2 regions of the Hydrogenophaga sp. H7 genome follow, and region 1 is predicted to be linked to the other one. Evidence: riboswitches for the same ligand, from Rfam matches in the RefSeq annotation. Region 1 holds a riboswitch; the other holds the start of a gene.
The links. Region 1 has a riboswitch for cobalamin ahead of BC358_RS07335 (energy-coupling factor ABC transporter permease). Riboswitches for the same ligand answer to the same signal wherever they lie in the genome.
Positions count from the first base shown of each region.

Region 1 (10,826 bases):
ACCGTTGGGCAGCAGGCTCTCCATGGCATCGGGCACCGCACCGGTTTCCAGTCCCTGTGCGGCGGCCCGGGCGGCCGCGGCCGCGCAGGCGCCGGTGGTGAAGCCGGTGCGGGTGCCGCGCGGGGTGGTGCTTTCCATTCAGGCGCCCTCGGCGCGTTGCTGCGCCTCGGCCAGCGCCAGCAGCGCGTGCAGGGCGGCGACCACCAGGGTGGAGCCGCCCTTGCGACCGCGGATGACGATCCAGGGCACGTCGGTGATCTGCGCCATCAGGTCTTTCGACTCTGCGGCCGACACGAAGCCCACCGGCATGCCGACCACCAGGGCCGGGCGCACGCCATCCTCCACGATCAGCCGCACGAGTTCGATCAGCGCGGTGGGCGCGTTGCCGATGCCGACGACGGCGCCCTGCAGCAGGCCCAGGCGGTGTGCCTTGCGCATGGCCTGCACGGCGCGGGTGGTGTTCTGTGCCTGCGCCTGCGCAATCACGTCGGCGTCGCTGATGAACTGGTGCGTGGCCATGCCGAAGTGCGCCAGGCGCGGCCGCGACAGGCCCGAGCAGATCATCTCCACATCGGCCACCACGGGGGTGCCGCCGCGCAGCATCGCGGCCACGCCCGCACGCACCGCGTCGGGGTGGAAGTCGGTCAGGCCGTTGAACTCGAAGTCGGCGTTGGCGTGGATCATGCGCCGCACGATCGGCCATTGGTCTTCGCTGTAGCCGTGCGGGCCGGCCTCGGCGTCGATGATGGCGAAACTGTCGTGCTCGATGGCCTGGCCGGCGTCGGTGAGCTGCTCGGTGACGGTGTTGACGGTGCTCATGCAGGTTGCACCTGTGCGGTGTGCGGATGCACATGCACGGCGGTGTGCGTGTGCTCGTGCGAATGCCCGTGGCCCAGGTCGTGCGCGATCTCGCGGTAGCTGCAGCCGTCGCAGGGCAGCCGGCTGTCGGGTACGCCGGCCAGCAGGTCGTGCACGCGCTGTTCCAGCAGACCGAAGATTTCCTTCTCGAAGCCGAAGTGCGTGCCGCAGGCAAAACGGATCTGCGGGTATTGCGCGCGCAGGTGGTCCACCTGGCGGTGGATGCGCTGCATCAGCGTGCCGGTGTAGAGGTAGTAGGGCAGCACCACCACCTGCCGCAGACCGATCAGCGCCTGGCGCTGCACCACGCGCTCCAGCCGCGGCCAGGTGATGCCGGTGAAGGCCAGGTCCACCAGCTCGTGGTCGCTGTCCTCCTGCAGCCAGCGCGCCATCCGTGCCATGTCGCCGTTGGCACCGCGGTCCGACGAACCCCGGCCCAGCAGCACCACGCCGGTGGTGGTGGGGTCGGGCATGTCCAGCGAGGCCATGGCCTGGCGCAGGCGGCGCTTGAGGATGGCGAGGATGGGGTCGCAGGCGCTCAGGTGCGGGCCGTAGAGGAACTCGACGTCGGGTGCGTGCCCGCGGGCGTGCTCGATGGCTTCGGGAATTTCCATCTTGGCATGGCCGGCGGCGTTCAGGATCAGCGGCAGCACCAGCACGCGGCGCGACGACTGCGCCGCGGCCAGCAGGCCGTCGTGCAGCGAGGGCGCGGCGAATTCGATGAAGCAGACCTCGATGCGCCAGGCCGGTTGGCGGGTGCGCCACTGGTCGACGAAGTCGCGGATTTCCTGGTTGCCGGAGTCCTCGCGCGAGCCGTGGCCCACCAGCAGGATCGTGGTGTCGTTCATGTCGTGGCTTTCCTGAAGCGGTGTGTGAAGCCCGGGTCGTAGAGCCGGGACCTGGTCAGCTCGGGCCAGTGGCGCGCGCCCAGCGTGGGGCTGGCGATCACCATGGCCTGGCTGACGATGCCGGCGTCGCGGCACTGTTGTTTGATGGTGGCCAGCGTGCCGCGCACGATGCGCTCCTCGCCGGGCCAGCTGGCCTTGTGCACCACCAGCACCGGCGCGTCGTCGGGCCAGCCGGCCTGGCGCAGACCGGCCTCCACCTTGTGCAGCAGCGTGATGGACAGGAAGATGCACAAGGTCGTGCGGTGCGCCGCGAGCGCCGCCAGGTCCTCGCCGTCGGGCATGGGCGTGCGGCCCTCCACCCGCGTGAAGATGGTGGTCTGCGTGACCTCGGGCAGGGTGAAGCTCTCGACCGCCGCCGCCGCCGAGGCCATGGCCGAGGACACGCCCGGCACCACCTTCACCGGCACACCGGCCGCATCCAGCGGCTGCACCAGTTCGATGAGCGTGCCGTAGAGGGCCGGGTCGCCGGTCTGCAGGCGCACCACGGTGTCGCAGCGCGCCGCGTTTGCGATCAGCCAGGCCGACATCTGCTCCAGCGTCATGTCCTTGCTGTCGGCGATGAGGCAACCCGGCGGTGCCCAGCGGGTGGCCGCCTCGTTCACCAGCGAACCGGCGAACAGGAGGGCCCCCGCACGCGCGATCAGGTCGCGCCCCTTGACCGTGACCAGGTCCGGATCGCCCGGACCCGCCCCCACAAACCAGACCGTTCCTAGGCCCATGCTGCGCCCCCGGTCAGGCGGCCTGGTGCAGACGGCGCTCCACCACCGCGCTGCCCTGCAGGCCGCGCAGCGTCTTGGCCAGTGCGAGCACGGCCAGGTCGATCAGGGGCTCGGCCAGCACCACGCTCATGTAGGCGGCGCCGAAGCTGCCGATGCTCACCAGGTTGTCGACGCCCAGGCCACGCCCATAGAGCGCCCAGAAACCCACCCACAGCACGATGCCGCCCTGGTAGGCCAGGGACAGCTTCAGGGCCTGTCTGTAGCGCAGGTCCACATAGGCCATCTGGTCGGGAATCACGCGCCGTGCCAGCGCCGCGGTGGCGAACAGCGGTACCAGCAGCGTGGTCAGGTTCATGCCGTACTGCGGCAGGTCGAAGGGTGCGAAGAACAGGCCCTGGACCAGCAGGCCGCCGGCCAGCCCGATGGCCGCTGGTGCCGCGCCGAACAGCAGCATCAGCGTGGTGCCCAGGATCAGATGAACCTCGGACACGCCCACCGGGTGGTGCGGCAGCACCTCGAAGAAGCAGAACACCAGCGCCGTCGCCAGCAGGGCCCGCAACAGCAGGGCCGCTGCGCCGTCCTTTCTGAACGTGTCGGCCGACAGTTTGGCCGTGTAGCCGATGCAGGCGGCCGCGGTGGCGTAACTCAGGGCGAGCTTGGCCCCGTCCACCAGACCTGGTTCGATGTGCATGAAGTGACTCCTTGGGTTGGATGCGTTGGACACAACGCGGTTGAAAAGTCGGCAAAGACCCAAGGGAGAGGCGAGGACAGGTTCCAGCGGCGAACGGGCAGCCCCCGGCGAGCGCACGCGCAGGCGCAGGCGCTGGCACAGACTCGCAAAAACATGCGAAGGGACGACATGAGGACACCGGCGAAGACCCCTCACCGCCTTCCCCGACGGTGTTTGGGTAATGCGGCTGCGCTTTGGGGCGCAGCCTCCTTGTTGGCCGGTATCCGGGCTGGCAGAGCGTTTCCCAAAGCCTTCCCGGTGTGACCCAGTGGCGAAATTTTGAGAAATGGGGGCCTTGGCAATGCCTTGGACCACCCGTCTGCTTACCGTTGCGGGGGCAGCGCAGGTTAGGTTCGTCCGTGTGGGACTCGCCCTCCTGCTTCCCGTTGAACTGCAATGCCTGAACAGCACTGCGAGCACCAACAGTTTTTATTCTATACCCCGAAAAACAGCTCAAGGCCTTTTGAGGGGCGACGTTGCGATATCAGATCCCGTGCATCGGGACATAGAGCACCTGAGAGCCATTCGTCGTAGATGACATGGGCACTCTGAATTCCAATGCTGCGATCTTGAAGCAAGGGTGCTGGGTGAGTACTGTTTCGCGGCTGAGCGGCACCCTCGGGATCAGTGCCATCACACAGGTGGGCGCAACTTGCTTGTTGCCGATTCATCCCAAGGTGAAGCTCGTCTTTGGACAGGACCGCTGAAGGTATTTGAATGACCGCCTCGTCTACCAAAGCAGTCCTGGAGCGGATACCCCCGAACCACGGCAATCGCTGCTTTGCCGCCAATGACACGGCGGCCTTGCTCCTCAGCCACCGCCCTGGGAACCTCTGACGCCACCCCGATGCGACCGCCGCGCCTCCCGCAGCATGAACAGGTAAAGCCCCTCCACCTTCTCCCGCGCCCATGGCGTCTTGCGCAGGAACGTCAGGCTGGACTTGACGCTCGGGTCGATCGCGAAGCAGCGGATGGGGATGCGCCGCGCAAGCTCGTCCCAACCGTAGTGCGCCTCCAGTGCGCGGACCATGGCCTCGAGGGTCACGCCGTGGAGGAGGTTGCGGGGCTGTTCGGCCGGCGGTGGTGCGTCTGTCATGCCGCGATTCTGCCCGGCTGGCCACGCGCTACACTCGCTATTCCATTTTGGGATAACGATCCCCGCCACCATTCCGCTTCACACCGAGGTGCCCATGCGTCTGCTGCTCTCTGCCCTTTCCGTCCTGCTGTGCACCGCGTTCACGCACACCGCCGCCCACGCCGCCGAAGCCCAGGTGGCCGTCGCTGCCAACTTCGCCGAGCCGATCAAGGCCATCGCCGCGGTACTGCAGAAGACCAGCGGCCACACGCTGAAGATCTCCACCGGTGCGTCGGGCGCGTTCTACACGCAGATCAAGAACGGCGCGCCGTTCGACGTCTTCCTCTCGGCCGACAACGAGCGCCCCGAGATGCTGGAGAAGGACGGTCTGGCGCAGTCGGGCACGCGCTTCACCTACGCCACCGGCAAGCTGGTGCTGTGGTCGGTCAAGCCCGGCCGGGTCGATGGCCAGGGCGCGGTGCTCAAGGCGTCAGACCTGGGCAAGGTGGCCTTCGCCAACCCCAAGACCGCGCCCTATGGCGCCGCCGCGCTGCAGGTGCTGGACAAGCTGGGCCTGAAGGACGCGCTGGCGCCGAAGCTGGTGCAGGGCGAGAGCATCGGCCAGACCTTCAACTTCGTGAAGACCGGCAACGCCGACGTGGGCTTTGTGGCGATGTCGCAGGTGCTGGAAGGCGGCCAACTCAAGGGGGGGGCGATGTGGGTGATTCCGCAGACCCATTACGACGCCATCCGGCAGGACGCGGTGTTGCTCAAGCGGGGAGCGAACAACGAGGCTGCGAAAGAGCTGTTCAAGCTGCTGCAGAGCCCGAACATCAAGGACCTGATCCGCAGTTACGGCTACGACCTCTGACATGTTCCTCACCCCGGACAACCTCCAGGCGCTCTGGTTGACCTTCAAAGTCGCTGCGCTGACCACGCTGATCCTGTTGCTGCTGGGCATGCCGCTGGCGTGGTGGCTGGCGCGCTCGCGCAGCTGGGTGGCCAGGCCCGTGGGCGCGCTGGTGGCGCTGCCGCTGGTGCTGCCGCCGTCGGTGCTCGGGTTCTATCTGCTGGTGGGGCTGGGGCCGAACGGGCCCATCGGCGCCTGGATGGTTTCCATGGGCCTGCCCACCCTGCCCTTCACCTTCACCGGGCTGGTGGTGGCCTCGGTGTTCTATTCGCTGCCGTTCATGGTGCAGCCCATCCTCAACAGCATGCAGGCCCTGGGCGAGCGGCCGCTGGAGGCGGCGGCCACGCTGCGCGCCTCACCGCTGGACCGCTTCTTTCATGTGGTGCTGCCGCTGTGCCGGCCGGGCATCGTGACCGGCTGCATCATGAGCTTCGCGCACACGGTGGGCGAGTTCGGTGTGGTGCTGATGGTGGGCGGCAACATCCCGGGCGTGACGCGGGTGGTGTCGGTGCAGATCTTCGACCACGTTGAGGCGCTGGAGTATGCCGACGCCCACCGGCTGGCGGCGGTGATGCTGGTGTTCGCGTTCGTGGTGCTGATGACGCTGCAGGTCTACAACGCGCGGCAGGCGCGCCGGGTGCGCACCTCATGAGCAAGACCACACTGACCCTGAACGCCCGCCTGGACCGGGGCGACTTCGCGCTGGACGTGCGGCTGGCCCTGCCGGGCCACGGCATCACCGCGCTGTTCGGCCCCTCGGGCAGTGGCAAGACCACCTGCCTGCGCGTGCTCGCCGGGCTGGAACGCCAGGCCACCGGCGCGGTGGTGGTGGCCGGCCAGACTTGGCAGGACAGCGCGCGCGGCGTGTTCCTGCCCACGCACCGGCGCGCGCTGGGCTATGTGTTCCAGGAGGCCAGCCTGTTCGACCACCTGACGGTGGAGGGCAACCTGCGCTTCGGCTTCGACCGCACACCGGCCGCGCAGCGCCGGCACGACTGGCGCCACGGGCTGGAGCTGCTGGGCATCGGCCACCTGCTGCAGCGCCGGCCGCACGAGCTCTCGGGCGGCGAGCGCCAGCGCGTGGCCATTGCCCGCGCGCTGGCCACCAGCCCGCAGCTACTGCTGATGGACGAGCCGCTGGCCGCCCTGGACACGGCGCGCAAGGCCGAGATCCTGCCCTGGCTGGAGCAGCTGCACGAGGCGCTGGACGTGCCGGTGGTCTATGTGACGCATTCGCTGGACGAGGTGGCGCGGCTGGCCGACCACGTGGTGTTGCTCGAAGAGGGCCGGGTGCTGGCCGACGGCCCGCTGGCCCAGATGCTCACGCGCAGCAACCTGCCGCTCGCGCGCGGTGACAGTGCGGTCTCGGTGCTGCAGGGCCACTGCAGCGGCTATTCGCCCGCGGACCAGCTCGCGGTCTACGACATCGACGGTGGGCAATTGCTGCTGCCGCAGTCGCGCCAGGGCGTGCCACAGCCTGGCACGCGCGCGCGCCTGCACATTCAGGCGCGGGATGTGAGCCTGTCGCTGGTGATGCCTGCGCAGACCAGCGTGCTCAACGTGCTGCCGGCGGTGGTGGACAGCCTGACGGACAACGCCCCGGCGCAGGTGGTGGTGAGCCTGCGCCTGGGCGCCGACGGCCAGGGCGCCACCCTGCTCTCTCGCATCAGCAGCCTGTCGGCCCGGCGCCTGGCGCTGGCGCCGGGTCAGCTGGTCTACGCCCAGATCAAGGGCGTGGCGATGGTGCGCTGAGGCGCACTGTCATTTCGTGGCGTTCGGAAAGAACAGCTGCTCGCCGCCGATCTTGTACTCGGCGATGGCCTTCTGGCCGGCGGGGCCGGTGACCCAGTCGACAAACTTCTGGCCGTCGGCCGTCTTCACCTGCGGGTGCTTGGCGGCGCTCACCAGCATCACGCCGTACTGGTTGAACAGGCGCTTGTCACCTTCCACCAGAACGGCCATGTCGGCGCGGTTCTTGAAGTTGAGCCAGGTGCCGCGGTCGGCCAGCACGTAGGCTCCGCTGCTCGCGCCGATGTTCAGGGCCGGGCCCATGCCGCAGCCGCATTCCTTGTAGCCGCTGCCCTTGTTGGCATCGGTGTCGGTCATCTTCCAGAAGCGCAGCTCGGCCGCGTGCGTGCCGCTCTTGTCGCCGCGCGAAACGAAGGGCGCATTGGCGGTGGCGATCTTCTTGAGCGCGGCCACGATGTCGTTGCCCTTGGTGCCGGCGGGGTCGGCTTTCGGGCCGATCAGCACGAAGTCGTTGTACATGACCTCCTGGCGTTTGGCGGCGAAGCCGTCGGCCACGAACTTCTCTTCGGCGGCCTTGTCGTGCACGAACAGCACGTCGGCGTCGCCGCGGCGCGCCATGTCGATGGCCTGGCCGGTGCCCAGCGCCACCACCTTGACGTCGATGCCGCTGGCCTGCTTGAAGGCCGGCAGGATGTGGCCGAACAGGCCCGACTGCTCGGTGGACGTGGTCGAGGCCACGACGATGCTGCTCTGGGCCAGTGCGGAAGTGGCGCCCAGCAGGCCAGCCGACACGAGGCCGGCAGCGGTGAGCAGTTGCACGACGGTGCGACGGGAAGTGGTGAACGACTTCATGTGGTTTCTCCTTTGACAAAAGCACTGGCCTGCGGAAAGCGCTCTTCCAGCAGGGATTGATCAAAAAACTGCTGCACGGGCAGGTCGGCCAGCACGCGCCCCTGCTCCATGTAGACCACGCGGCTGGCGAGGCGCTTGACCTGGCCGAGGTTGTGGCTGGCGAACACCAGCGTGGGCGGCAGGTGGCCAGGCACAGGCGCTTCGTCGCCGAAATCAGCGATGAGCGCCTCGACATCGCGCTTGGCGTGTGGGTCCAGGCTCGCGGTGGGCTCGTCCAGCAGCCACACATCGGGCCGCAGCGCCCAGGCCCGCGCCAGCGCCACGCGCTGCTGCTGTCCGCCCGACAGCGCGCGGCCGTTGCGCTCGGCCAGCGACGCCAGCTGCACGCGCTCCAGCGCCTGTCGGGCGCGTTCCTTGGTCTGTCCCCAGGGTACGCCGCTGAGCCACAGGCCCAGCTGCAGGTTGCGCCGCACCGACATGCGCAGCATGTGCGGGCGCTGGAACAGCATGGCGATGCGCGAGGCATGGGGCACCTCGCGCCGGCCCTGCGCGATGGGCAGCAGGCCGTGCAGCGTGCGCAGCAGCGTGCTCTTGCCGCAGCCGTTGGGGCCGACCAGGGCCACGCGCTCGCCCGCGTGGATGGCCAGCGTGATGTTCCGCAGCGCCTCCACCTGCGCGGCGGGCCCGAGACTCACGTGGACCGACGCCAACGTCAGCACGGCCGGCGCTGCGCCCGCGCTGCCGAACACCTCGCCCGTCGCGGAGAGTTCCACCTTCATGTCGTGGCCATCCGCAGATCGCCACCGTCCAGGTGTTCGCGCCAGCGGCGCAGCAGCGCCACCAGGCTGTTGAGCAGCAGCACCACCGCCAGCAGCACGATGCCCAGACCCAGCGCCAGCGGCAGGTCGCCCTTGCTGGTCTCCAGCGCGATGGCGGTGGTCATGACGCGGGTGAAGCCGTCGATGTTGCCGCCGACGATCATCACCGCGCCCACCTCGGACACCGCGCGGCCGAAGGCGGTGATCAGCACCGTGAGCAGCGCGTAGCGCTCGTCCCAGGCCATCAGCAGGCTGCGCAGGCCCAGACCCGCTCCCAGCGAAGACAGCTGCTCGCCGTGGCTGCGGTCGGCGTCTTCGACCACCTGGCGCGTGAGCGCAGTGACCAGCGGCAGCACCAGGATCGCCTGCGCCAGCACCATGGCCTGGAAGCTGAACAGCCAGCCCAGGAAACCCAGCGGGCCGGAGCGCGAAAGCAGCAGGTAGATCACCAGGCCCACCACCACCGACGGAATGGCCAGGAAGGTGTTGAGCACGGTCAGCACCATCGGCCGCCCCGGGAACCGCGCCACCGCCAGCCAGGCGCCGAGCAAGAGTCCCAGGCCGCAGGCAAACAGGCAGGCCGTGGCGCTCACGGCGAGGGAGCGCGTCACGATCGCCCAGAGACTGGCATCGCCCGAGAGGATGAGTTCGAGCGCGGTGACTGCGCTATCGGAAAAAGTGTTCATACGTTGCGCCGCAGCATAAGCGGGCGCTACGGGTTTGAGAGTACGTGGCAACTCGGTATGAACAAATCAACATAGGAACTTGTTTGCATATGGAAGCTCTCAGGCACACTCGACGCCCATGAAACGGATTGCGATGTCCTATTCGCTGATGGCCGAACGCCCGGAGCGCGGGCGGGGCTCGGCGTTGCTGAGCAACCCGATGATGGATGTGCTGCACGCCGTGCACGAGCAGGGTTCGATTTCCGCGGCAGCCCGGCAGTTGGGCCTCTCGTACCGCCATGTCTGGGGCCAGCTCAAGGAGTGGGAACAGCAGCTCGGGCGCGAACTGTTGGTCTGGGAACGCGGGCAGTCCGCCCTGCTCTCACCCTTCGGCCAGCGCCTGCTGATGGCCGAGCGTCTGGCCCAGGCGCGGCTGGGCCCGCAGATGGAGAGCCTGCGCGCGGAGCTGGAACGGGCCTTTGCCTTGGCTTTCGACGACGCGCAGCGCCCCCGCGAGGTCCTGACGCTGTACGCCAGCCACGACCATGCGCTGGCCGAGCTTCAGGAACTGGCCGCCTCGTCGCAGACGGCGAACGAGCCCGGCGTGCATCTGGACATCCGCTTCACCGGCAGCGTCGACGCGATCCGCGCCCTCAACGAAGGCCGCTGCCTGCTGGCGGGCTTCCACACCCAGCCGTTTGCGGACGCCGACAGCCGCAGCGCCCGCACCTACCGCCCGCTGCTCAAGCCCGGCACACACAAGATCATCGGTTTTGCGCGCCGCTCGCAGGGGTTGATGGTGGCGCCCGGCAACCCCTTGCGCTTGCGCGATCTGCGCGATGTGTCGCAGCAGCGCGCACGCTTCGTCAACCGCGCCATCGGCACCGGCACCCGGCTGCTGCTGGAGGAGTTGCTGAGCCAGGACGGCCTGAGCAGCGCCGACCTCAACGGCTTCGACCGCGAGGAAAGCTCCCATGCGGCGGTGGCCCAGGCCGTGGCCAGCGGCGAAGCCGACGTGGGCCTGGGCACAGAGTACACAGCGCGCATCCAGGGACTCGGTTTTGTGCCGCTGACGGACGAGCGCTACCTGCTGGTGTGCCTGAAATCGGCACTGGAACAGGCGCCGGTGCAAGCGTTGCTGAAGATGTTGTGCAGCGCGAGCTGGCAGCAGCGCCTGCAGTCGATGACCGGTTACCTGCCCGACCATCCGGGTGAGGTCGCCGCGATGAAGCGGCTGCTGCCCTGGTGGGCCTGAAGGTTCAGAACGCTTCCTTCTCCGCTTCCAGGTAGGCCAGGCTGGTGTACTTGCCGATGTTGCTGTCGAAGCCGTCCATGGTCTTCGCGCGGCTGGCGACACGGGGGTCTTTCATCACCAGCGCCTTGGCGCCATCCAGCGGAATGCCGTCCTTGACCGCCTGCACACACGGTTCCCAGATGCCCCGCATGAACGTGCCATAGGTGTCCAGCAGGTCCTTGCTGCCCCGGCCGTGACCGGGCAGCCAGAGCTGGTCGCCCGCGGCGCTCCTGAGCGCCTCGTAGTAC
Region 1 covers NZ_MCIC01000012.1:173,796-184,621, forward strand. The annotation lists gene BC358_RS07315 (cobalt-precorrin-5B (C(1))-methyltransferase) at 1-138, opposite strand, end outside; gene BC358_RS07320 (precorrin-8X methylmutase) at 139-819, opposite strand; gene BC358_RS07325 (sirohydrochlorin chelatase) at 816-1,706, opposite strand; gene cobM (precorrin-4 C(11)-methyltransferase) at 1,703-2,485, opposite strand; gene BC358_RS07335 (energy-coupling factor ABC transporter permease) at 2,499-3,176, opposite strand; cobalamin riboswitch at 3,413-3,654, opposite strand; gene BC358_RS07340 (VF530 family DNA-binding protein) at 4,027-4,311, opposite strand; gene modA (molybdate ABC transporter substrate-binding protein) at 4,406-5,161, shown strand; gene modB (molybdate ABC transporter permease subunit) at 5,163-5,852, shown strand; gene modC (molybdenum ABC transporter ATP-binding protein) at 5,849-6,952, shown strand; gene BC358_RS07360 (extracellular solute-binding protein) at 6,962-7,801, opposite strand; gene BC358_RS07365 (phosphate ABC transporter ATP-binding protein) at 7,798-8,580, opposite strand; gene BC358_RS07370 (ABC transporter permease) at 8,577-9,305, opposite strand; gene BC358_RS07375 (substrate-binding domain-containing protein) at 9,424-10,539, shown strand; gene BC358_RS07380 (MBL fold metallo-hydrolase) at 10,544-10,826, opposite strand, start outside.

Region 2 (10,826 bases), on a different contig from region 1:
GTGGCGTAGCCCAGCACCGACTCGTAGTCCTTGTCGGTAGCGTTGTCCACACGCGCCAGCAGCCGCCAGTCGCGGGCGATGTCGGTGCTGGCCGTGAGGTTCAGCAACGTGTGGGCCGCCAAGGGCTTGGTGTTGGCTTCGTCGTCGTAGCGCTTGCCCAGGTGCTGCACCTCTGCGCCCAGGCGCCAGCTGCCCACGGGCGTGTCTGCGGTCAGCGTGGCCTGCGTTTCGGCACGGCGCGCCAGCAGCTTGCCTGTTTCGGCGTTCTTCGGACGCATCAGGTCCAGCGAAGCGCCCAGGGCCACTTCGCCGAGCGTCGTGCCGCCGGCCAGCGTCACGCCGGTGTAGGTGGCGCGGCCGGTGTTGCCGTAGCAGCCGGCGAAATCGCCCACGCCGTTGACACAACTGCCCGGACCGGCCAGGTAGTCGATCAGGTCTTTGACGCGGTTGCGGTAGACCACCACGGAGGCGCGGCTCGCAGCCTCCTGCCAGCGCAGCCCCGCTTCCATGTTGCGCGCGGTTTCGGCCTTGAGGTCGGGCGTGCCGTAGATGCTGAAGCGCTGGAACAGCGTGGGGGCACGGAAGGCCGTTCCCACCGAGCCGGTGAGCTGCAAGGTCTTGGACAACGCGTAGCCGTAGGCCAGAGAGCCGGTGGTGTGGGTGCCGAACTCGCTGTCGTCGTCGCGGCGGGCGTTGAGCTGCAGCGTGTGGTCACCGGCATGCAGGCCGTAACCCAGCGCAAGGGCGTTCTGATGCCGCTGGGTGTCGACCGGCGTGGTGCTGGCATTTTCCAGCTGGTCCTCACGGCGCTCCAGATCCACCGTCAGCCGGCCCGGCCCCACGCGCAGCTCGTTGCGCAGCAGCCAGCTGTCCACCGTGGTGTCCGTCAGGTAGGTTGAGGGGGCAGTCTCGTAGCGGTCGGTTCCGCGGCTGAGCCCCACACGGGTGCTCCACGCCTCGCTCCAGCGGCTGTTCCAGTTCAGCCCCACGGTCTGCAGGCGCTGCCTGGCCTGGTCGTCCTGCCCCGGCATGTAACCGTCGTAGCCGGCCTTCTGGCGGCTGTCCAGCAGCGTGGCTTCCAGCTTCTGTCCGTCGGAGAGCTTCCATCCCAGGCGACCTGAGAACGACTCGTTGCGATACCCGTCGCGGTCGGGGTTGCCGGAGGGCTTGGCGTTGAAGCCATCGCTGCGTTCGGTGCCCAGACCGAAGGCGTAGTCGACCACACCATCGCCACCGCGCAGCGCGGCGTTCAGTTCGTAGGTGCTGTTCGACCCCACGCCGATGCGCAGCGAAGGGAAGAAACCCTTCTCCCCGTGCCGCGTGAAGATCTGCACGACACCAGCCATCGCATCCGAGCCATACACCGCAGCCGCCGGCCCGCGCAGCACCTCGATGCGGTCTACCTGGGACAACGGGATCGCATTCCAGGTGGCCCCGCCCGTGGATTGGGAGTCGATGCGCACGCCGTCGACAAACACCGCCGTGAAGCGGCCCTCGGCGCCTCGCACATACACACCTGTGGTGGACGCGGGACCGCCGTTGCGGTTGACGGTCATGCCCGGCAGACGCTCCAGCACGTCGGAGACCGACGCGGCACCCAGGCGGTCAATGGCGCCGCGGTCGACCAGGGTCACGTCCGCCACCACATCTGTGATGGGCAGCTCGGACCGGGTCGCAGACACCACGACGGTAGGCAGGGAGGACTGTGCGAGAACAGGAAAAGCGATGGCGCATGCCATGGGCAGCGCGGCCAGGCGCACCGGAGCAGAACGGAAAGACATGAATGAAAACAAACGATGGTTGCCCTCGCCGTCTTCCCCGACAGCGCATGGGCGTCACGGCAACGGTCCTGGTTCAGGACACGTCACCACCGTGTTGGCCGGTATCCGGGCTGGCAGAACGACCTCCACCGCCTTCCCGGAGCGCCGGTCGAAACCGGTTGTCCAGTGGCTGTGGGGTGAAGGCAGGGACCGGGCGAAAGCCCGGATCCCGTCTGCTTACCGTTGCGGGGGCAGCGCAGGTTAGGTCGGTCGGCGTGGACTTCCCCTCCTGCTTCCCGTTGAACTGCGGCATGTGAACCACACCGCGAGCACCAACGGAATCCATTGTAAGCCCGTGCTCCTTGCGGCAACCCTACAATGAGTGTCTTACCAGTTGTCACCATGGCCGATCCCAAGCAAATTGACCTGATCGCCGAGCGCGTGGAACGCCTGCTCCTTCGCCATGAAGAACTGCAGCGCACCAACGCCCTGCTGATGGAGCAGGTGGCCTCGCTCAAGGCAGAACGTGACTCCATCAAGTCGCGTCTGAACGCTGCGCGTTCCCGCATCGACGCGCTGCTGGACCGGTTGCCGGTTGGAATCGAGCCCCCCTCCCACAAGGACTCCGAATGAACAAGCCGGCCTCCAAGCAGATCGAGGTTCAGATCATGGGCCAGAGCTATCTGCTGGCCTGTCCGGCGGGGGGCGAGCAATCTCTGCTGGACGCCGTGGAGCGTGTGGACACCGCCATGTGCCGCATCCGGGACGCCGGCAAGGTCAAGGCCCGCGACCGCATCGCCGTGCTCGCATCCCTCAACCTGGCGTTCGAACTGTCCCAGAAGGAAGCCGAGGGGTTTTCTTCCTCGTCCTTTCTCCCTCCAGAGCCGACACCCTTGCCGGGCTCCACTCCCCAGGGCGAGTTGCCCGACGCTGCTGCGCTGGCGCGCGCGGAGGAACTGGTGCGGCGCCTCGACCAGGCGCTGGGCAGTGACGGCCAGTTGATCTGAATCAGGAACCGGCCCTCAACTTTTCCGACGGGCGAGCCCATCCATCGGGCCGCCAGCCCCTACAATTTGCCCTGTCTGCAGTGCGTGCCGGGCTTTATATTTCCTTGAACCAATGCTCCATGAGCCCGGGCTTGGTACATAACGTGGCTGGTGTGAGCGTCTCGCGTCAGATGAACCCGAAGCCCCGTTGCCCTCGCCCACCTGAACCCCCGGTTCAGGATGACGGTCCGGTGGCACTTGCAGACACCTAATACCCTTCGCTGCGGCCCCACGGATGTTTCCTGGGGCCGCACTCTTTTCTGCCCTCCGGATTTCCGCCCATGAGCCTTGAACCCCTGCTGATCGTCGAACTGGCCCTTCTGGGGGTGTTCACCGGGTTTCTGGCCGGCCTGCTGGGCATCGGCGGCGGCATGATCATGGTGCCGTTCATCAGCGCCATCCTCGCCCACCGTGGCGTCGCGCCCGGCCTGGCGGTGAAGATGGCCATCGCCACCTCCATGGCCACCATCATCTTCACCTCGATCTCCAGCGTTCGCGCGCACCACAAGCGCGGCGCCGTGCGGTGGGACATCGTGCGGCGTCTCGCACCGGGCATCGTTATCGGTGCCGCGGTCGCGAGCCTCGGGGTCTTTGCGGTCCTCAAGGGCGGGGCTCTGGCCTTGCTGTTCGCGCTGTTTGTGGGCTTCTCCGCCACCCAGATGCTGCTGGACAAGAAGCCGCAGGCCTCGCGCACCTTGCCGGGAACGGCCGGCCAGCTGGGTGCCGGGGGGGTGATCGGTTTTCTGTCGGGACTGGTGGGTGCCGGGGGCGGCTTCGTCAGCGTCCCGTTCATGACCTGGTGCAACGTTGCCATCCACAATGCCGTTGCCACCAGCGCAGCGCTCGGTTTTCCCATCGCACTGGCGAACGCCGCCGGGTACGTCATCTCGGGCCAGGGTGTGGCCGACCTTCCGGCGGGTTCGCTGGGCTACGTGTACCTGCCGGCACTAACGGTGATCGCCATGACCAGCGTGCTGATGGCGCCGCTCGGTGTGAAGGCCGCACACGCGCTGCCGGTGAAGTCGCTCAAGCGGGCCTTCGCGCTGATTCTCTACGTGCTCTCGGCGTACATGCTCTACAAGGGTCTGACGGCCTGAAGCCCGTCAGACGCCACGGTGCAATGGCCGGTCGGCAATCACGGTGCCATCCTCGTCGGCGTACAGCCATTCACCCGGACGCACGGTGACGCCCTGAATCTTCACCGCCACGTCGCGCAGCCCCTGGTTGCGCCGCTCGGTCGGCAGCGGCATCGAGGCCAGCGCGCGAATGCCGGTCTCGCACACCGCCAGTTCGGCCACGTCGCGGACGCACCCGTCCACCACCACGCCGGTCCACCCGTTGCGCGCGGCGGCGGCACCCAGGTTGCCGCCCAGCAAGGCGCGCCGCAGCGAAGCCCCGCCGTCGACCACCAGCACACGCCCATCTCCCGGTCCTTCGACGAGGGCCTTCACCTGGCTGTTGTCATCCAGGCACTGCACGGTCACGACCGGTCCGGCGAAGCGGCGATGGGCACCAAAGTCACGGAACACCGGCGGCAGCACACGGAAGGCGCCGCTGACGTCGCCCTTGTGTTCGTCGCACAGATCGCAGGTCGAAAAATCGATGGAAGAAGTCATGGTGAGCCACTCTCGAAAACAGGTTTTTCGGAGCCGAAATTGGAGCACGCTCTTTGTCGCTGGTTGGGGTGCGGCATGCAATACCGGGCGCAGTGTTGTTTTCGGGGCCAAAAAACCCCATTTTCCCTCTTGCGCAGCACAAAAATACCGCACCTCCACCTTGGAAGGACCATGCATCTCCATTAGCATGCGAGTCACCAGTGAGAGAGCGCGTTCTCCTCTGGCGTCAAACCACTTCTAGAAGGAATCCTCAACATGGCAACTGCAAAGAAAGCTCCTGCGAAGAAGGCCGCTCCGGCCAAGAAGGCCGCCGCTCCTGCAAAGAAGGCTGCACCCGCGAAGAAGGCCGCCGCTCCTGCAAAGAAGGCCGCCGCTCCTGCAAAGAAGGCTGCACCCGCGAAGAAGGCCGCCGCTCCTGCAAAGAAGGCCGCACCAGCCAAGAAGCGCACCCCCAACGCAGCCTTCATGAAGGCCATGACCCCCAGCGCCGCACTGGCCGCCATCGTTGGCAACAGCCCGCTGCCCCGCACGGAAGTGACCAAGAAGGTCTGGGAATACATCAAGAAGAACAAGCTGCAGGACGCTGTCAACAAGCGCATGATCAACGCTGACGCCAAGCTGAAGGAGATCTTCAAGAAGGCCCAGGCCTCGATGTTCGAAATGACCAAGATGATCAACGAACACCTGAAGTGATCAGGACGCAAAGGGGCCCAGGTGCTCCTTGCACGGAGAGCCGGCGCTGCCGGCTCTTTTTTTTGACCCTGGCCGGTCCGTACCCGGCCCTTTCAGATGTGAGAAACTGAAACAGCACTTCCCCTTTTCGAGGTATGACAAGCCAGCCGCACCCCAGCACCATGGGCTCTCACGGCGATTCGGCTCCGTCTCATGAGGTGCCGCCTCTGCCGCTGATGCAGAACAAGGTGGTGCTGGTGATGGACCTGGTGGAATCCGTGAGGCTGATGGCATCGAACGAAGCGTCCGTGGTCCACCAGTGGCACGGGTTTCTCCAGCACGCCCGCGAAGAGGTTCTGCCAAGACATGGCGGTCGCCTGGTCAAAAGCCTGGGCGATGGCATCCTGGTGGAGTTCGACGAACCGTCCCAGGCTGTCAAGGCCACCCTGCGCCTGCACCGCTATTTCGACGACGCCAATCGCCGGCGCGATGACCACAACAAGTTCTGGCTCCGCGCAGGGCTGAACGCCACCCACCTGTACATCGACGACCACGACGTGTTCGGCCATGGAGTCAACCTGGCCGCCCGCGTGGCGGGGCTCGCAGGCCCCGGGGAAACTGTCATCACGGCCAATGTGCACGACACCCTGGTGGACGGTGTCGACGGTGACATGGAGGACATGGGCGAGTGCTACCTCAAGCACTGGCCGGAGCCCGTCAGGACCTGGACGCTCTCCCCGCCCTCAGGAACAGGTGTCACCCTCAAACCGCCCGCCCCTGCCGCCAGGCCGGAGGACTTCAGGGCCACCATCGCCGTACTGCCTTTTGTGTCGCGGAGCAATGCGCCCGAGCACTTTGTGATCGGAGACCTGCTGGCGGACGGCGTCATCGTCCAGCTTTCCCGCAGCCAGCACCTGCGCGTCATCTCGCGGCTGTCAACCGCCGTGCTCAGAGGCCGGGACGACGTCAACCAGACCGCGAGCCAGCAACTGGACGCCCACTTCGTGCTGTCCGGCAGCTACGTCTCGCTGGGCGACCGCGTGCTGGTGACGGCTCAGTTGAGCGACACCCGGCACAACGAGGTGATCTGGGCCGACCGACTCACGGGCGACGTGATGGACGTGGTCCAGCAAGAGAGCGAGCTGATCAACGCACTGGCGTCGACCTGCGCCGACCAGCTGCTGCACTCGGAGGTGCAACGAACCCTCACACAGGCCCTGCCCCGACTGGACAGCAGCGCTCTGATGCTGGGTGCCATCAACCTGATGCACCGATCCACCCGCCGGGATCTGGAGCGCAGCCAGCAGCTGCTGGAGGCCCTGGTGGACCGGCACAAGCGCTCGGTCGCACCTTGGGCATGGCTGGCCAAGTGGCACATCATGCAGGTGGTGCAGGGCATGGCTGCGGACCCTCACGCATCGTTCCAGCACGCGATTGGTATAGCCGACCGCGCGCTGGACATGGTCCCTGAAAGCGCCTTGGCACTGGCCGTCAAGGGGCACGCCATGTGCCACTTGGGCAAAGACGTTGATGGGTCGAACCATATTCTGCTGGAGGCTACGAACGCCAACCCCAACGACCCGATGGCTTGGCTCTACCGAAGCGTCTGGTCCACCATGTGGGGCACCGCCGCGGAGTCGATCATGCAGGCGGAGAACGCACTGCGACTTTCGCCGCTTGATCCGCAGAAGTACTACTTCGAGATGATGCTGGCAGGCAGCTACCTGTCCACAAATGACCTCAACCAGGCCATTCATTACAGCAGGTCATCACTCAACAAGAACCGGTATCACCTGCCCAACCTGCGGATCCTGCTGACCGCGCAGTTCGAGTCCGGGCAGACTGAGGAAGCAAAAGAGACGTTTGCTCTGCTTCGATCACAGCAACCGGACCTTACGGTGACCCAGTATCTGTCTTCCGGAAGCCTCAGCCCGCTGCGACAACGCACGGCGCGCGTTCTCGAGTCGCTGGGCCTACCCAAAAACTGAATCGAACCAACGAGGAGATGACATGAGTGCAGGAGTGAGTGCAGGTGTAAGTGCCGGGGTCAGCGCAGGAGTCTCCGGGGTAGGCTTGGTCTCTGCCGATGCATTGACCATCAGCCGCGCCGCCATCGCTGGCCCATTCGCCGGCGCGGTGCTACACCCCACCACTCCCGGCTTCAACCAGGACCAGAACCTGCGTCTCTGGGCCGATGGTCCGCGGATGACCGCCTGCTTCGAAGAACTGGTCGAAGGTCTTTCCATCGCCGCCTCGGCGAGCACGAAGCAGGCCGACCTGAAGTTCGCCAACCTCGGCGCGACCACGATCAAGAACCGGACGCTGGTGCAGCTGCAGGGGCCCTCCAAGAACCTGCTCAAGCAGCAGCTGGATCTGGTCGCGGCCTACGCAGACCTGCGCGGTGACCGGGCCGCCGAGGTGCTGGACCAGCTCACCGCCCCGGTCGGCTACTGGTCCGCCGTGCTGGGGCTGACGGCCCACCGGCACAAGAAGACGCTGCAGCTGATCGAGATCGCGCTCGGACTGTGCGTGCATGTCGAGATGCGCCTCAAGCACATCTTTGCCACCCTGCGGCCGGTGGAGCTGTCGCCACAGATCCAGCCCATGATCCCCACGCCGGGGCACGGCAGTTGGCCCAGCGGCCACTCCACCGAAGCGTTCGCGGTGGCCACGCTGCTGGAGGCGTTCATGGACCAGACCCGCCCCGGCAAGAACGACGGCCAGAACAGCCGCACGCAACTGCAGCGCCTGGCCGCACGCATCGCGGTCAATCGCACCGTGGCCGGAGTCCACTACCCTGTGGACAGCGCCGTCGGCCGTCTGCTGGGCACCAGCCTCGGCGAGTTCTTCGTGGCCCGTGCTACCTCTGGCAGCGTCCGCTTGCGGGGCTTCGACAGCGACAAGTTCGTTGAAGCGGATGGTGCCCCCAAGGATTTCAAGCTCAGCGACCCCATGGACGCGGGCGCCTACAGCGTGGGTGGTCCGGCGATCCCGCTGCCCCAGGCCGACACCCTGGGCTGGCTGTGGCAGGAGGCCCTGAAGGAGTGGTCATGAGCGGGGGGCGCGCTCCCCAACCCTGGCAGCCGCTGCCCAAAGGCGAGGTTACCGGCACGGACTGGTCTCTGCCCAGCAGCATCGAGGGCGCCGACCCCTACCTCGCATGGGCAGAAGCCGATCGTTTTGAAGGCTACCGACTGGGCGAAGGCCCGGCCGCCCAGCCCAGGTGGTTGCCGATCATCATCGAACTCCATCCCGGTTTCGGCATTCAGGATCTGCTGCAGGCATCCGACGTGAAGTGGCTGCAGGTGCCCAAGGCTTACCTGCTGCTGCCGGGGCTGCGTTTCTGCACGGCACGCGCGCGCAAAGGCTTTTTCAAGGCAATGCGCAAGCGCTCGGACCTGGCCGGCATCGTCCGACGCTATGAGCTCGGCCTGCCGGTGGAGGAGCACACCGGACCACTGACCAACCCGGCTTTACCCGGCGACACAGTGCCCCCTTGCCCGGATCGTGTGGGCGGCAAGGTGATCGGCATCATCGACGGCGGCCTTGCGATGGCCAACGCCGCCTTTCTGAAAGCCGACGGAGAGCCGCGGGTGCGCTACTTCTGGCGCCAGGATGAGTTCGACGGCCCGCACGGACCGGGCATGGGCCGCCACCTGCGCAGCCGCCTGGACCCGAAACGCGCCGGTCCGACGCCGCCCGTCATGGGCTACGGCCATGAGCTGACGGCGGCCGACATCCGCGCCGCCATGGACCGCTTCACGCGGAACAGTTCGGTCGACGAGGACGACCTGTACGACTACCTGCAGTGCTGGGACCTGAAGCATCCGGTCAACCATGGCACCGTGGTGGCCAGCCTGGTCGCCGGCCCCTGGCGGGCCACCGCCCGCATGAGCAGTGCGGCCCACACTCCGGACATGACACCGACCCACGACGAGGCCAGCCGCGCGCCCCTGATCGCGGTGCAGCTGGACTGGTCCAACGTGATCGACACCTCGGGTGGTGCAATGAACGTCAGTGTGCTGGACGCGCTGCTGTTCATCCTGAACCGGGTGACCGCCGATGCGCGGCTGGTGGTCAACATCAGCTGGGGCACGCTGGCGGGCCCCCACGACGGCACCTCGGTGCTCGAGGCGGCCATCGATCATCTGATTGCGCTGTGCACGCCAGAGCGGCTGCAGGTCTTCATTCCGGCGGGCAACGGTTACCAGGACCGCACCCATGTGAACCGGACGCTGCTGCCCGGGGGGAACGCCGCCGAGCTGCACTGGCACATCCAGCCCGACGACCGGACCCAGAGTTTTCTCGAACTGTGGCTGGGAGACCCGGACCTGCCTGAAGAAGCGCTGCAGGACATCCGCATCGAGGTCACGCTGCCCGGCGGGCAGGTGCTCGGGCCCATGACTGTCGGCAACGCGGGTTGCTGGCCCTCGACCACCGCCCCCCAGCTGGCGCTGGTGTTCCCGAGAAAGACCGCGCTGGGCCGGCACGGCACCTGCGCCCTGCTCGCCCTGTGCCCGACGGCCTCGCTCCACCCCGAGGACCGGCTGGCCCCAGCCGGCGTCTGGCAGGTGAAGGTTCACAATGGCGGGCTCAACCCGGTGGTGCTGGACGCCTACGTGGAGCGGGACGATGTGGCGCAGGGAACCTACACGGGCGCCCGCCAGTCCGCCATGCTGGACAGGTTCTACGACACCAGCGGCAACATCGACAGCTTCATCGACCACCCCGACAACCCGACGCCGATCCGGCGCAGCGGGGTGTTCAACAGCATCGGGACGGGACAGCGATCGGTCTCTGTTGGCGGCATCCGCTTCGCCAGCAGCGCCTTCGACCCGGCTGCCCGCTACAGCCCCAGGCTGCCGGACCCGGACGCCTCTCGCCTGCCCCAGCGCGATGGTGTCAAAAAGGTGCCGGACGAACTGGCTGTGAGCGACGAGAGCACAGCGCTGTGGGGGGTGCTGGGTGCTGGCAGCCGCAGCGGCTCATCGGTGCGCATGTATGGCACCAGCTGTGCGGCGCCCCAGATCGCCAGAGAGCGGCTTTGAGTCTGGCCGTCACCAGCGCGCTGGCAGCGCCTTGAGCAGCCAGATCCAGCGCTCGCGCACGGCGATGTAGCCGCCAGTTTCCAGGTCCTTGAGCAGGCGGGACACCATTTCGCGCGAACACGCGAGGTGTTGGGCCAGCTCCTGGTGGGTGAGGCGCTCTGAAAGCCGGCGCTCGCCAGAGGCTTCGGGCTCCTGCGCCAGCTGGTTGAGCAGTCGCACCAAGCGCCCGTACACGTCGATGAGGGCCACATTGCCGGCGCTCTCGGTGGCCAGCCGAGCGCGGCGGATCAGCCGGGCCATGAGTTCCAGTGCGAACTCGGGGTGCTGGGCAATGTAGTTCAGCAACACGGCGCGGGAGATCACGGAACAGGTGGTTGCATCGACCGCCTCCACGTTGGCCGAGCGCGGGCCACCGTCGAGCGACATTTCGCCCACATATTCCAGAGGGCCGTAGAAGCCCAGGGTCAGTTCCTTGCCGTTGCCATCACCGAGGAAGGCCCGCAGACGCCCCTGCAGGACGATGTAGATCGTGTCCCCGGACTCACCTTCCTGGATCAGCAGCGCGCCGTTGCGGTAGCGCCGCTGCACGCCCAATGCCGCCAGTGCCTGGATGTGGGAGGAAGGCTCTGTGCTGGCGGGAAGGAAGGCGGACATCCGGGCTCATGGTTGGGCAAACTCCATGGC
Region 2 covers NZ_MCIC01000015.1:311,779-322,604, reverse strand. The annotation lists gene BC358_RS12855 (TonB-dependent receptor domain-containing protein) at 1-1,781, opposite strand, end outside; cobalamin riboswitch at 1,860-2,112, opposite strand; gene BC358_RS12850 (hypothetical protein) at 2,163-2,393, shown strand; gene BC358_RS12845 (cell division protein ZapA) at 2,390-2,767, shown strand; gene BC358_RS12840 (sulfite exporter TauE/SafE family protein) at 3,088-3,903, shown strand; gene rraA (ribonuclease E activity regulator RraA) at 3,910-4,422, opposite strand; gene BC358_RS12830 (SWIB/MDM2 domain-containing protein) at 4,678-5,115, shown strand; gene BC358_RS12825 (adenylate/guanylate cyclase domain-containing protein) at 5,250-7,082, shown strand; gene BC358_RS12820 (phosphatase PAP2 family protein) at 7,168-8,148, shown strand; gene BC358_RS12815 (hypothetical protein) at 8,145-10,142, shown strand; gene BC358_RS12810 (Crp/Fnr family transcriptional regulator) at 10,152-10,796, opposite strand; gene BC358_RS12805 (LuxR C-terminal-related transcriptional regulator) at 10,803-10,826, opposite strand, start outside.
Region 2: another riboswitch for cobalamin. It lies ahead of BC358_RS12855 (TonB-dependent receptor domain-containing protein); the one in region 1 lies ahead of BC358_RS07335 (energy-coupling factor ABC transporter permease).